Regions from separate parts of the Streptomyces sp. NPDC101181 genome, predicted to be linked through region 2. Evidence: riboswitches for the same ligand, from Rfam matches in the RefSeq annotation. Region 2 holds a riboswitch; the other holds the start of a gene.

What was found. A riboswitch is a leader RNA that binds a small molecule or an ion and turns the genes downstream of it on or off. The one in region 2 is predicted to bind cobalamin.
Region 1: it holds a riboswitch for cobalamin, as region 2 does, so the genes downstream of both, ACIRRU_RS02320 (ribonucleoside-diphosphate reductase subunit alpha) here and ACIRRU_RS21900 (ABC transporter substrate-binding protein) in region 2, are expected to answer to the same signal.

What each region holds. Positions count from the first base shown of each region.
Region 1 is NZ_JBIWOX010000001.1:545,636-552,756, reverse strand. Features, by position in the region: gene ACIRRU_RS02330 (ATP-binding cassette domain-containing protein) at 1-250, opposite strand, end outside; gene ACIRRU_RS02325 (ribonucleotide-diphosphate reductase subunit beta) at 439-1,455, opposite strand; gene ACIRRU_RS02320 (ribonucleoside-diphosphate reductase subunit alpha) at 1,455-3,878, opposite strand; cobalamin riboswitch at 4,013-4,154, opposite strand; gene ACIRRU_RS02315 (YbdD/YjiX family protein) at 4,329-4,532, opposite strand; gene ACIRRU_RS02310 (carbon starvation CstA family protein) at 4,549-6,792, opposite strand; gene ACIRRU_RS02305 (GntR family transcriptional regulator) at 6,998-7,121, opposite strand, start outside.
Region 2 is NZ_JBIWOX010000015.1:94,261-101,381, reverse strand. Features, by position in the region: gene ACIRRU_RS21915 (PRC and DUF2382 domain-containing protein) at 1-781, shown strand, start outside; gene ACIRRU_RS21910 (ABC transporter ATP-binding protein) at 894-1,715, opposite strand; gene ACIRRU_RS21905 (FecCD family ABC transporter permease) at 1,712-2,806, opposite strand; gene ACIRRU_RS21900 (ABC transporter substrate-binding protein) at 2,803-3,852, opposite strand; cobalamin riboswitch at 3,912-4,099, opposite strand; gene ACIRRU_RS21895 (beta-ketoacyl-[acyl-carrier-protein] synthase family protein) at 4,219-5,445, opposite strand; gene ACIRRU_RS21890 (acyl carrier protein) at 5,442-5,717, opposite strand; gene ACIRRU_RS21885 (acyl-CoA dehydrogenase) at 5,814-7,121, opposite strand, start outside.

The sequences.
Region 1 (7,121 bases), on a different contig from region 2:
CCACCGTGACCGTGCCGGAGGTGGGGACGAGGATGCCGGTGAGCATCTTGACAGTGGTGGACTTCCCAGCACCGTTGGGGCCGAGATAGCCGACCATCTCGCCCTGCTGGACCGTGAAGTTCACGCCGTCGACGGCACGCGTGACGGTCTGCTGACGCGTCAGCAGCGTACGGAGTCCCGCGAAGCGGCCCTCCTGCCGTGTGGGTCGGCTGAACTCCTTGACGAGGTCTGCCACTTCTATGACGGGCATGTGCGCCTCTCTGGAGCGAGCCGGGTCCGGTCGGGCGTGATCGCTTTGAAAGTGTGCACGTCAAGACTTGGTCCAGTCCAAGAGTTTTCCGTTCGGCCGGTCCTCGTCCTGCCGTCAGGGGACGTGGAAGGCCCCACCGTGCTCAGCGGCACGGTGGGGCCTTCTGTCGTACGGAATCCGGAAGAGGCCTAGAAGTCGTCGTCGAACCCGACCGAGCCCTCCACCGCCACCTGGTAGGCGGACGGGCGGCGCTCGAAGAAGTTCGTCAGCTCCTGGACACCCTGGAGCTCCATGAACGAGAACGGGTTCTCCGAGCCGTACACCGTCGGGAAGCCCAGGCGGGCCAGTCGCTGGTCGGCGACGCACTGGAGGTACTCGCGCATCGACTCGGTGTTCATGCCCGGCAGGCCCTCGCCGCACAGGTCGCGGCCGAACTGGAGCTCCGCGTCGACCGCTTCCTTCAGCATGTCGGTGACCTGCTGCTGGAGCTCGTCGTCGAAGAGCTCCGGCTCCTCCTTACGGACGGTGTCCACGACCTCGAACGCGAAGTTCATGTGCATCGTCTCGTCCCGGAACACCCAGTTGGTGCCCGTGGCGAGACCGTGCAGCAGACCGCGCGAGCGGAACCAGTAGACGTAGGCGAAGGCGCCGTAGAAGAACAGCCCCTCGATGCAGGCCGCGAAGCAGATCAGGTTCAGCAGGAAGCGGCGGCGGTCCGCCTTCGTCTCCAGCCGCTCGATCTTCTCGACCGAGTCCATCCACTTGAAGCAGAACTGCGCCTTCTCACGGATCGAGGGGATCTCCTCGACCGCGTCGAACGCCGCCGCCCGGTCGTCCGGGTCGGGCAGATAGGTGTCCAGCAGGGTCAGATAGAACTGGACGTGCACGGCCTCCTCGAAGAGCTGCCGCGACAGGTACAGCCGCGCCTCGGGGGAGTTGATGTGCTTGTACAGCGTCAGCACGAGGTTGTTGGAGACGATCGAGTCGCCGGTCGCGAAGAAGGCGACGAGGCGGCCGATCATGTGCTGCTCACCCGGCGACAGCTTCGCGAGGTCGGCGACGTCCGAATGGAGGTCGACCTCCTCCACGGTCCAGGTGTTCTTGATCGCGTCCCGGTAGCGCTCGTAGAAGTCGGGGTAGCGCATGGGACGCAGGGTCAGCTCGAATCCCGGGTCGAGCAGATTCTTCTCGCTGGTGGTGCTCATTACTGGCAGGCCTCGCAGGACTCAGGGTTTTCCAGGGAGCAGGCGATCGCGTCCGCGTCGGGAGCCGGCGCCTGCTGTACGGGAATGGGGGCGGTGGCCGACGTCTGGCCGGAGGCGGCACGGGCGATCCGGGTCGCCGGGCGCGAACGCAGGTAGTACGTCGTCTTCAGCCCCTGCTTCCAGGCGTACGCGTACATCGAGGAGAGCTTGCCGATCGTCGGCGTCTCCAGGAACAGGTTGAGCGACTGGCTCTGGTCGAGGAACGGCGTACGAGCCGCCGCCATGTCGATCAGGCCGCGCTGCGGGATCTCCCACGCGGTGCGGTAGAGCGCCCGCACGTCCTCGGGAATCCACGCGAAGCCCTGCACCGAACCGCTGGCCTCGCGCAGCGCCTCGCGGGTGCGGGCGTCCCACACGCCGAGCTTCTTCAGCTCCTCCACCAGATAGCCGTTGACCTGGAGGAACTCGCCGCTGAGCGTCTCGCGCTTGAACAGGTTGGAGACCTGCGGCTCGATGCACTCGTAGACCCCGGCGATCGAGGCGATCGTGGCGGTCGGCGCGATGGCCAGCAGCAGCGAGTTGCGCATCCCGGTCTTCGCGACCCGGGCGCGCAGCGCGTCCCAGCGCTCCGGCCAGTTCAGCTCGGTGGCGTAGTGGTCGGGGTGCAGCACCCCGCGCGCGGCACGCGTCTCGGACCACGCGGGCAGCGGGCCGGAGCGCTCGGCGAGCTCGCAGGACGCCTCGTACGCGGCGAGCATGATCCGCTCGGAGATCTTCGTGGAGAGCGCGCGGGCCTCGGGGGAGTCGAAGGGCAGACGCAGCTGGAAGAAGACGTCCTGGAGGCCCATCGCGCCCAGGCCCACCGGCCGCCAGCGGGAGTTGGAGTTCCCGGCCTGCTCGGTCGGGTAGAAGTTGATGTCGACGACCCGGTCCAGGAAGGTGACCGCGGTGCGGACCGTGGAGTCCAGACGGTCCCAGTCGATCGAGCCGTTCGCGACGAACGCGCCCAGGTTGACCGAGCCCAGGTTGCAGACGGCCGTCTCGCCGTCGTTGGTGACCTCCAGGATCTCCGTGCACAGGTTCGACGAGTGCACGACCCGGCCCGGCTCGGCGGTCTGGTTCGCGGTCCGGTTGGAGGCGTCCTTGAACGTCATCCAGCCCTGGCCGGTCTGCGCGAGGGTGCGCATCATCCGGCCGTACAGCTCGCGCGCGGGCATCGTCTTGCGGGCCAGGCCCTTGGCCTCGGCCGCGCGGTAGGCGGCGTCGAACGCGTCGCCCCACAGGTCGACCAGCTCGGGCACGTCCGCCGGGGAGAACAGCGACCACTCGGTGTCCGCGTCGACGCGGCGCATGAACTCGTCCGGGATCCAGTGCGCCAGGTTGAGGTTGTGCGTACGCCGCTGGTCCTCACCGGTGTTGTCACGCAGCTCCAGGAACTCCTCGATGTCCGCGTGCCAGGTCTCCAGGTACACCGCCGCCGCGCCCTTGCGACGGCCGCCCTGGTTCACCGCCGCCACCGAGGCGTCCAGCGTCTTCAGGAACGGCACGATGCCGTTGGAGTGCCCGTTGGTGCCCCGGATCAGCGAACCCCGGGCGCGGATACGGGAGTAGGACAGGCCGATGCCGCCCGCGTGCTTCGAGAGCCGCGCCACCTGGTGGTAGCGGTCGTAGATCGAGTCCAGCTCGTCCTTGGGGGAGTCCAGCAGGTAGCAGGAGGACATCTGCGGGTGCCGGGTGCCGGAGTTGAAGAGCGTGGGGGAGGAGGGGAGGTAGTCCAGCTTGCTCATCAGCCCGTAGAGCGCGGTGACCTCGTCCAGCGCGCGCACCGACTCGTCCTCGGCGAGGCCCGCGGCCACGCGCAGCATGAAGTGCTGCGGGGTCTCGATGACCTGACGGGTGATCGGGTGGCGCAGCAGGTAGCGGCTGTGCAGCGTGCGCAGACCGAAGTAGCCGAAGCGGTCGTCGGCGCCCTCGGCCAGGGTCCGCTCGACCAGCTCGTCCAGCGCCGTGGCGTGCAGCTCGGCGAAGGCGGCGGTGCGGTCGGCGATCAGGCCCTCGCGGTGGCCCACGGCGACCGAGGCGGAGAAGGACGTCGCGCCCTGGCTCGCGGCCTCGTCGGCGATCGAGAGGGTCAGCAGCCGGGCGGCGAGCCGCGAGTACGCCGGGTCCTCGGAGATCAGACCCGCGGCGGCCTCGGTGGCCAGCGAACGCAACTCGGCCTCGTCGGAGCGGGCGTTGCGCCCGCGCAACGCGGCAGCGGCGACCCGTCCGGGGTCGGTGTCGGGCAGATCGACGGTGAGGTCGGTCAGGGTCCGCAGCAGGGCGGTCCCGGGTCCGTCGTTCGAGGCCGTGGTCGACACCGGGGACACCGGAGGCACTGTGGATTCGGTGGCTGAAACCGGATCGGCGGGCGCGATGGTCACAGGGCTTTCCCTCGCTCGGCAGGGGGCCGGCGGCGGGCGGGGAGGCCGGGCAGCGCGAAACCCGGGCAGGGCGGCACTGCTGATGGCATCCACCGGCCTTCCGCGAGGCCCGGACGTCTGGCATCCGGTTCGGTCGATCCGGACGCACTGTCCACAGGTCTTCGGACTTGCAGGTGTGCAAAAGCACACTGATCACACCGTTGCGGGACAGTTCCGGATTCGCACCGGATTCCCCTGCGGCGACAGCGAGGTCGAGCATACATGTGGGGGCCGTCTGATGAAGAAGCCCCCACATGTTGTGTCGGGAGTCTTCTGTTTTCCCCGGAGTTCCGGATTCCCCGCCCGGGATCCGCCCGTCCGGCCCGGGGCCTGGCGACCGTCAGGAGGGCAGAAGAAGGGGCCGCCGCGCCCCTGGGAGAGGTGCGGCGGCCCCGGTGGACCGGCGGGTGCTCAGCAGCAGCGGAAACCCTCGCGAGGGTCCGCCTCGCGCGCGTCGGTGCGGCGGTGCTCGAAGGCGCGGCGGGTCAGGACCGGCGTGTCCGGATCGTGCGCCCGCGCGTGGGCGACGTAGCGGTCGTAGGCCGACTCGCCGGTCAGCTCGCGCACGTACCAACGGATGCGGCCCGCGATGCGGCGGACGTCCTGCACGCTCATCTCCCGCCTCCTCCGTTCAGGTCCGGTCGCCGGTGCCCGCGGTCCTCTGGCCGCCCGCGCCCGCCTCGTCCTTGCGGATGCCGCCCTCGGGGCCGACGCCCGCCGCGACCAGTTCGGCCTTCTCCTCCTTGGTCGCGAACATCGAGGCCGGGGCGACCAGCCGGGACTGGACGAACGGCGTCTCGTGCAGCTTGGCGGACTCCGGGTCGCGGATGGCCCGGAAGCAGACCCGCCCGGCGTCCACCAGGACCACCACGATGAGGATCGCGAAGAGCGCGCTCAGGACGCCGTCGACGGTGGAGTTGGTGACGACGGTCCGCATCTCGTCCATGGTCTTCGCCGGGGCCAGCACCTCACCCGCGTCGATGCCCGCCTGGTACTTGTCGCGCTGGGCGAAGAAGCCGACCTTCACGTCGTCGGAGAAGATCTTCTGCCAGCTCGCGGTGAGCGTGACGGCCACGTCCCAGGCCAGCGGTACCGCGGTGACCCAGGCCCACTTCAGGCGGCCGGACTTGACGAGCAGCGTGGTGCAGACCGCCAGCGCGACGGCGGCCAGCAGCTGGTTGGCGATGCCGAAGAGTGGGAAGAGCTGGTTGATACCGCCCAGCGGGTCGTGCACGCCGACCCAGAGGAAGTAGCCCCAGCCGCCGACGACGACGGCGCTGGCGAACCAGACGCCCGGCTTCCAGCTGACCTCGCGGAACGGCTTGTAGACGTTGCCCAGCATGTCCTGGAGCATGAAGCGCCCGACCCGGGTGCCCGCGTCGACGGTGGTCAGGATGAACAGCGCCTCGAACATGATGGCGAAGTGGTACCAGAACGCCTTCATGGCGGTGCCGCCGACCACCGCGGAGAAGATCTCCGACATACCGAGTGCGAAGGTCGGCGCGCCGCCGGTCCGGGAGAGCAGACTCGCCTCCTCGACGTCCTTGGCCGCTTGGGCCAACGCGTCGGGGGAGATGGAGAAGCCGAAGCCGGCCACGGCCTCGGAGGCGCTCTGGACGCTGTCGCCGATCACCCCGGCCGGGGCGTTGATGGCGAAGTACAGCCCGGGGTCGATGATGCAGGCGGCGATCATCGCCATGATCGCCACGAACGACTCGGTCAGCATCGCCCCGTAGCCGATCATCCGGATCTGGGTCTCCTTCTGGACCATCTTCGGGGTGGTGCCCGAGGAGACCAGGGAGTGGAAGCCGGAGAGCGCGCCGCAGGCGATGGTGATGAAGACGAAGGGGAACATCGAGCCCGCGAAGACGGGCCCCGAGCCGCTGCTCGCGAAGTCGGTGACGGCGGGCATCTTCAGCGTCGGCAGCGAGATGACCACGCCGAGGGCCAGCAGCGCGATCGTGCCGACCTTCATGAAGGTGGAGAGGTAGTCGCGCGGCGCCAGCAGCAGCCACACCGGCAGCACCGAGGCGAGGAACCCGTACACGATCATCCAGATGACCAGCGTGCCCGGCTCCAGGGTGAAGAAGTCCGCCCAGGAGGACTCCGCGACCCAGCCGCCCGCGACGATCGCGAGCAGCAGCAGCGCGACGCCGATGAGCGAGACCTCGCTGACCTTGCCGGGCCGCAGGATGCGCAGGTAGACACCCATGAAGAGGGCGATGGGGATCGTCATGCCGATGGAGAAGACGCCCCAGGGCGAGTGGGCGAGCGCGTTCACGATGACCAGCGCGAGCACCGCGAGCAGGATGATCATGATGACGAACACCGCGACCAGGGCGGCGATTCCGCCGACCGGGCCGATCTCGTCCCGTGCCATCTGGCCGAGCGAACGGCCGTTGCGGCGGGTGGAGAAGAAGAGCGTCACCATGTCCTGGACGGCGCCGGCGAAGATGACGCCGACGACGAGCCAGATCGTGCCGGGCAGATAGCCCATCTGCGCGGCGAGCACCGGTCCGACCAGCGGTCCGGCGCCCGCGATGGCGGCGAAGTGGTGGCCGAAGAGGACCCGGCGGTCGGTGGGATGGAAGTCGACACCGTTGTCGAGCCGTTCGGCGGGGGTGGCCCGGTCCTTGTCCGCCCGCAGCACCCGGTTCGCGATGAACCGGGAGTAGAAGCGGTAGGCGATGGCGTACGAGCCCAGGGCCGCAGCCAGCATCCAGGCGGCGGAGACCTCCTCGCCCCGCGAGAGCGCGAGGACGGACCATCCGATGCCGCCGGTCAGGGCCACCGCGACCCAGACGGCGATGGACTTCGGTGACAGGGCTGCCCGTTGCCCCTTCTCGGGTGGGGCTGGTGTGGGCGTTTCCGGCATGACGATCCGTCCCCTCGCGCGATCACTGCGTAACGTGCGCGAAATCTAGGTCCTGCGACCGCCGTCCGTAACCCCCCGTCCGCATATCGGTACGGCAACGGGGCGACCACCGCAGGTCAGAGCCGTACCACGCGAAGCCGGGCGGACGGGTGCGGCGGCGGTCCCGCCGGCTCGGGGACCGCCGCCGCACGGGCGCGGAACGGGGCTACTCCGTGGGCCGCTTCAGGCGCGCCACGAATTTGTAGCGGTCGCCCCGGTACACCGAGCGCACCCATTCGACCGGCTCGCCCTGCCCGTCGAGCGAATGGCGGGAGAGCATCAGCATCGGC
Region 2 (7,121 bases):
GGACGCGCCCCGGGTGGACGCGGACGCCCACCTCTCCGTCGCCGAGGAGGAGGAGCTGTACCGGCACTACGGTCTGTCCCGCAAGTCCGGCAACCTCGGTGAGAACCGGCGGACCGGCACGGACACGCCGACCGCCGCCGGGACCGGGACGATGGGCGCGGCGGGTGCCGCGGGCATGACCGGCAGGACCGGGACGGCCCCCGGCGCGAAGGCGACCGGGAAGGGCACGACGGGAGCGGGCATGGCGGGAGCGGGCAGCGGTACCGGCAGGCACCGCGACGCGGACACCTCCGCCGGGGCACGCCCGCTGGCGGGCGCCGGCGCGGGCACGCACCGGGCAGCCGACATGGGCGGCAAGGACGTCAGCGGCACCGACGAGCTGATCCGCTCGGAGGAGGAGCTGCACGTCGGCACGGAGGAGTACGAGAGCGGCAGGGCGCGGCTGCACAAGTACGTGGTGACCGAGGAGGTCACCCGGACCGTGCCGGTGTCCCACGAAGAGGTGCGCGTGGTCCGGGAGCCGATGCAGCCCGGCGAGAAAACCACGGGCACCACGGACATCGGCGAGCAGGACGTCGAGGTCACCCTGCACGCGGAGCGCGCCACCGTGCGCAAGGAGGCCGTGCCGGTGGAGCGGGTCCGGCTGGAGACCAACCGGGTCACCGAGCAGAAGGAGGTCTCCGCCGAGGTCCGCAAGGAGAAGATCGACTACGCGGACGGCAAGGACATGGGCACCGGGAAGGACGCCGGCGGCGAGTTCGGCCAGGGCCGTCGCCGCTGACCCTCTCGCACCGGTAAGCGGCCTCCGGGCCGCTCCGATGTCCTCGGCCGCCGGGCGGGCTCGTACTTCCGAGCCCGCCCGGCGGGCTGTCCGGGGACGCTCCCGCCGCCGGTCAGCGGCGCGGCAGGAACCGTACCGAGGGGCGCCCGTCCGGTCCGTCCGGGGTGACGACGGCACGCACCCGGTAGACCTGCTCGATGAGTTCGGCGGTGAGCACGTCGTGCGGAGTGCCGCAGGCGACGACCCGGCCCGCCGTCATCACGGTGAGCCGGTCGCAGAACATCGCGGCGAGGTTGAGGTCGTGCAGGGCGATCACGCTGGTGACGGGGAGCGCCGCGACCAGGGCGAGCAGATCCAGCTGGTGCTGGATGTCGAGGTGGTTGGTCGGTTCGTCCAGGAGGAGTTCGCGGGGCTGCTGGGCCAGGGCGCGGGCGATCTGGACGCGCTGGCGTTCGCCGCCGGACAGGGTGTGCCAGGACTGTCCGGCCCGTTCGGCGAGGCCGGTGCGCCGCAGGGCGTCGGCGACGGCCTCCTCGTCGGTGCGGTCGGGGGCCGACCAGGCGCGCCGGTGCGGGATGCGGCCGAGGCGTACGACGTCCAGGACGCTGAGGTCGACCTGGGTGACGGCGTGCTGGTCGACGACGGCGATCCGGCGGGCGACGGTACGGCGGCCGAGGGCGGGCAGCGGGTCGCCGTCCAGGGTGACGACGCCGGTGGCCGGTGCGAGGAGGCCCGCGAGGATACGCAGCAGGGTGGACTTGCCGGAGCCGTTGGGGCCGAGGAGCCCGACGGTGGCCCCGGGCGGCGGGGCGATGTCCACCCCATCGAGGATGAGCCGCCCGCCCGCCTCCCGGCCGATCCGCTCGGCACGCAGTCCGGCGGAGGTCGCGGCGGGCGCGGCGGAGTGTGCCGGGGAGGTCTCCGGGTGCGTCATGTCGTTCTCCGGGTGCGGTGGAGGACGAGGACGAAGGCGGGCACCCCGATCAGGGCGGTGACCACGCCGACCGGCACTTCCTGCGGGTCCAGCACGGTCCGGGCGAGGGTGTCGACCCACACCAGGAACACGGCCCCGGCGAGCGCGGTGACCGGCAGGAGCCGCCGGTGGCCCGAGCCGCAGAGGGCGCGGGCGGCGTGCGGCAGGACCAGGCCGACGAAGCCGATGGCCCCGGCCGCGCTCACCAGGGCCGCGGTCAGCAGGGCGGTGACGCACAGCAGCACGATCCGGGTGCGCGCCACGTCGACGCCGAGCGCGGCGGCCGCGTCCTGGCCGAAGGCGAACGCGTCGAGCGTACGGGCGTGGGCCAGGCAGACCACCAGGCAGACGGCGAGGACGGCGGAGCAGAACGCGACCTCGCTCCAGCCGACCCCGCTGAGCGAGCCGAGCAGCCAGAACAGCACCCCGCGGGTCTGCTCGGCGTCGGCCGACGTCATCACCACGAACGAGGTGAGCGCGGAGAACAGCTGCATCGCGGCCACCCCGGAGAGGACGACCCGGTCGGTGGTGCCGCCCAGGGTGTGGCTGAGCAGCAGCACCAGGGCGAACGAGCAGACGGCCCCGGCGAACGCCCCGGCGGAGAGGGACACCGCTCCCCCGCCGACGCCCAGGACGACCACCAGGACCGCCCCGGTGGAGGCGCCGGAGGAGACGCCGAGGACGAAGGGGTCGGCCAGCGGGTTGCGCAGCAGGGACTGCATCACCGTGCCGCACACCGCGAGCCCCGCCCCGCACACGGCGGCGAGCAGGGTGCGGGGCATCCGCAGGTTCCAGATGATGCCGTCCCGGATCGGGCTCAGCTCCGAGGCGCCGAACCCGAGGTGCGCGGCGACGGCCGACCAGACGTCGGGCACGGAGATCCGGGCGGGCCCGATGGTCACGGCGAGGGCGACGGAGGCCGCCAGGACCGCCAGTCCGCCGCCCCACAGGAGTACGGCGAGCGCCCTGGCGCTGTGGGCGCGGCCGCCGCCCGGAGCGGCGAGGGGCGGTGCACCGGACCGCTCCCTGGCCGCGGGGGTGTCCGTGCTCACCCCGTGAGGCCGAAGTCGCGCAGGGCGGCGGCGACGCGTTCCAGGCCCTCGACCGTGCGGATGGAGGGGTTCATCGCCTGGCCGCTCAGCAGAACGTACCGGCGGTTCTTCACGGCGTCCATGGTCCTGGTGACGGGGTTGGACTCCAGGAACTCGATCTTCTTCTCGGCGCTCTCGGCGGTCTGTGCGGTGCGGGTCAGATCGCCGATGACCAGGACGTCGGGGTTGCGGTCGGCGATGGTCTCCCAGCTGATCTGGGGCCATTCGTCGTAGGTGTCGTCGAAGACGTTCTTCGCACCGAGTTCTTTGGTGATGACGCCGGGCGCACCACAACAACCCGCGATGTAGGGGGCCTTGGAGTCGGAGAACCAGTACAGGAGCGACGCGCCGGAGGCGTCGACGCCCTCGGCGGCCTTCGTGACGCGGGCCCGGAGCTTCTCCACCAGGGCGTCCCCGCGCGCGGGGACGCCGAACACCCGGGCCAGTTCGCGGACTTCGGTGTAGACGCTGTCCATGGTCAGCGGTGTGGTGCGGGTTCCGTCGCCGCTGCCGCCGTTGTCCTTGCCGACGCAGTCGGCGGGTGAGACGTAGGTGGGGACGCCGAGTTTCTCGAACTGCTCGCGGGGGGCGACGCCACCCTTGGCGAGGGTGGAGGTGAGGGAGGCGCTGAGGAAGTCGGGTTCCTTGTCGAGGACCTTCTCGGACGAGGGGCGGTTCTCGGAGATCCGCTCGACGCCCGCGTTGGCCTTCTCCAGGCCCTTCATCACGGGGTCGGTCCAGGTGGCGGAGCCCGCGAGCCGGTCGGCGAGGCCGAGGGAGAGCAGGATCTCGGTCGAGCCCTGGTCGACGGAGACGGCCCGGCGCGGCGGGGCCTTCACCGTGACGGTGTGGCCGCAGTTCTCCAGGGTGACCGGGTAGCCGTCGGCCGCGCCGCCCCCGGCCGCCGTGGAACCGCCGCCGCCGCAGGCCGTCAGCAGGAGGAGTCCCGCCGTGAGCAGGGCGGCGGTGCGTATCGGTACGGGGATGGCCGTGGACGTGGGCAGCACAGAAGGACCTCGTGTCTCTGGGCCCAGCCGCGGAGCCCGTCGTACGGTTCCCGTGCCCCGGCGCGGGTACGGGCGCCAGCAGGTCTTCGGACTCGGGTTCGTCCGGGCGGGACGCCTTCCCGGAGCAGATCACCGCTCCAGTGGCCGTGGCCCCGCCCGTCCCCCTCACCGCTGCGCGTCAGTTCCGGATTCGCACCGGATTCCCTGACCCCGTCGCCGGGGTTCGACTGGCCCCGGCAAGCTATCACGCGTCTTCACGCAGATCAGCGGCGGTTCGCCGGACCCGTGACCACGCCCCCGGGGGCCGGTGCGGCGCGGGATCGTCCCGCCGCACCGGCCCGCCGGCTTCCGTTCGCCGCCTCGGTGTTACGGAGCGGCTTCCAGCGCGATCACCGCGTTCTGGCCACCGAAGCCGAAGGAGTGGCTGACGGCGCGCCGCACGGGCGCCTCACGCGGCGTCTTGGTGACGCAGTCGATGTCGAAGCCGGGGGCCGGGGTGTCCAGGTTCGCGACCGGCGGGATCAGCCCGTGCTGGAGGGTGAGGATGGTCAGGCCGGTCTCGATGGCTCCGGCCGCCCCCATGCAGTGGCCCAGCACCCCCTTGGCGGCGGTGACCGGCGGGCGGTGCGGGTAGGCCCGCCCGATCAGGGCGGCTTCGGTGGCGTCGCCCTGGGGGGTCGATGTCCCGTGCGCGTTGACGTGGTCGACGTCCTCGGCGCGCCAGTCCGCGTCACGCAGCGCGGCGTCGACGGCCGCCCGTGCGACGTCCCCGGAGGGGTGCGGGCTGGTGGGGTGATGGGCGTCGGTGGTCTCTCCGACGCCCGTGATCAGCGCCCGGGGTACCGCGCCCCGGGCGCGCGCCTCCTGGGCCCGTTCCAGGACCATGACGGCGGCGCCCTCCCCCATGACGAGCCCGGCCCGGTCGGCGGCGAAGGGGCGGCACAGGCGGGCGGGGTCGCCGTCCCGCGCGGCCGCGGCGCCGGAGCGGGCGAGGCCCGTCATGGCGACCGGGAACACGATCGACTCGGTGGCCCCGGCGATCGCGATGTCGCACCGGCCGAGGGTCAGCAGGTCCCGGGCGACCGACAGCGCGGTCACCCCGGACGAACAGGCCGTGCACGGCGCCAGGCTGGGCCCGGTGGCCTTCATCCGGATGGCGATCTCGGCCGCGGGCATGTTGGGGATGGTCAGCAGGATGCCCGAGGGGGAGGTGGCCTCGGGTCCGCGCCGCTCCAGGGCGACGGCCTGTTCGGTGAGTCCGGCGGAGCCGCCGCTGCTGGTGCCGACGACCACGGCGACCCGGGCGCCGTCCCACTGCGCCGGGTCGAGTCCGGCGTCCGCGACCGCCTCCCGGGCGGCGAGGACGGCGAACTTGACGTACCGGCCCATCCGGAACGCCGTACGGCCGCCGACCGCGCCGTCCAGGTCGATGCCGGAGACCGTGCAGGCGAAGTCGACCGCGCAGCCGTCGAGTTCGGGCACGGTGCGGGCGGGCGAGCGTCCGGCCAGGACACCGTCCCAGGTGGTGGCGGTGGTGGTGCCGACCGGGGTGATCATGCCCAGGCCGGTCACGGCGATGGCGGGTCGCTTCATCGGGTGGTGCTCACCGGCACCGCGCCCTCGGCCGCCGCGCCGCCCGCGGCCGCGTCGAGGAACGCGGAGATGTCGGCCAGCGTGGCGTCCTTGTACAGCTTCTCGGAGTCCGCGTCGACTCCCAGGGTCTCCTTGATGATGACCGCGAACTCGGCGACCGCCAGGGAGTCCATCTCCAGGCTGTCCATGGTGGATTCGGGCAGGATCTCGGCCGCGGGCACCTTGAAGGTCTCGGTCAGCACCTCGGCGATCTTCGGGTGGATGGTCTGCACGGTGGTTCCTCTTCCTCTGGCTGTCATCGGCGTCTTGGGGACGGCGGGCCGACGTCACGGACCCACCGCCGATTTAACTGGAGGATGGGATTCCGGTTACGTCTTCGGGCGAACCGATTCGTCTGCGCTCACCTGCGGCTTCTCGAACCACCGGGAGAGCACGGAGGCCGTTCCCCAGTACGCGAACAGGACTCCGCGAGCGCCGAGCGCCGCCACCTTCCGGCGCAGCGGCCGCCTCCGGCTGCCGCAGACGGGCCGCCGGAACTCCCCGGCGCGCCCGGTGAGCCCGCTCCTGCGGCCCCGGTGCCAGCCGCCCCCGGGGTCGTCGTAGGCGGCCGCGTAACCGGGTCCGGCGATCGGCCAGTCCGACATCAGCCGCTCCGGCAGCGCGAAGGACTCCACCAGGGCGGGAGTGTGCCGGGCCACCGCCGCCACCGCGTCCTCCACCGCGTCGGGCAGGAAGGTGACCTGATCGGCGGTCAGCCGTCCGGTGGCGAGCAGGTCGCCGCTGTTGCGCTCGATCCACCGCAGCGCGAACAGCCGCCGGAGTTCGGCGAGTCGCTCGCGCGCGGGGCCCTGCGGCAGGGACGCCACGGCCTGGGCGAACGCCACGCCCGCCTGTCGGCAGCCGTATGCCTCGACCCCGCGCAGGGCGGCCGGGGAGGCGGCGTTCCAGCGGCCGAGCGGGTCACCGGGCGGGGCATCGCCCATCCGCTTCCGGGCGCGGGCGAACCAGCGGTCCTCGACGGCCGCGAGCAGCCGGTCCAGGAAGGCGGGGTCGTCGAGGTCGCCGGGCTCCTCGTCGGGCGTCGCTTCCCGGGCGGTGGCGCTGAAGAGCATCTCGGCGGCGGCCTTGGCGTGTACGGCGAGGTTGTCGCCCTCGGCGGTGATGGCTCCCTCGATGCCGGTGAACAACTCGGTCATCCCGTTGTTCTCCAGCAGCCCCTGCGCCCCGCACCGCTCCCGGCACTCGACGATGACCTCACGCGCCCGCCAGGTGATCCACCCCTTGGCGACGGCCACCAGCCGCTCCGCCTCGTCCCGGTCGGCCTCCGGGGCCGACTCCCAGCGCTCCAGCGCCCGGCGGTGCAGCAGGCTCATCGCGAAGACGGTCGCCATCGCGTCGGCGAGCGGCCCGTGGTGGGTGCGGTGGGCGTAGACGGGGACGCGCTGGGAGGCACGCGGTCCGGAGATCGTGCGGTGGCCGGCGTAGCGGACGGCGATGGCCAGGGTGACCCGGGCGGAGCCGACCGCGCAGGCGCTCATGGAGAGCTTGCCGGGGGTGACCCGGCCGATGGAGGCGAGGAACCGCCTTCTGCGGTTGGCCTGTTCGCTGGTGAAGCGGCCGTCCTCGCCGATCCTCCCCTGTGCTCCGGCGAGCAGCGCCTCGCGCGGGAGGACGTA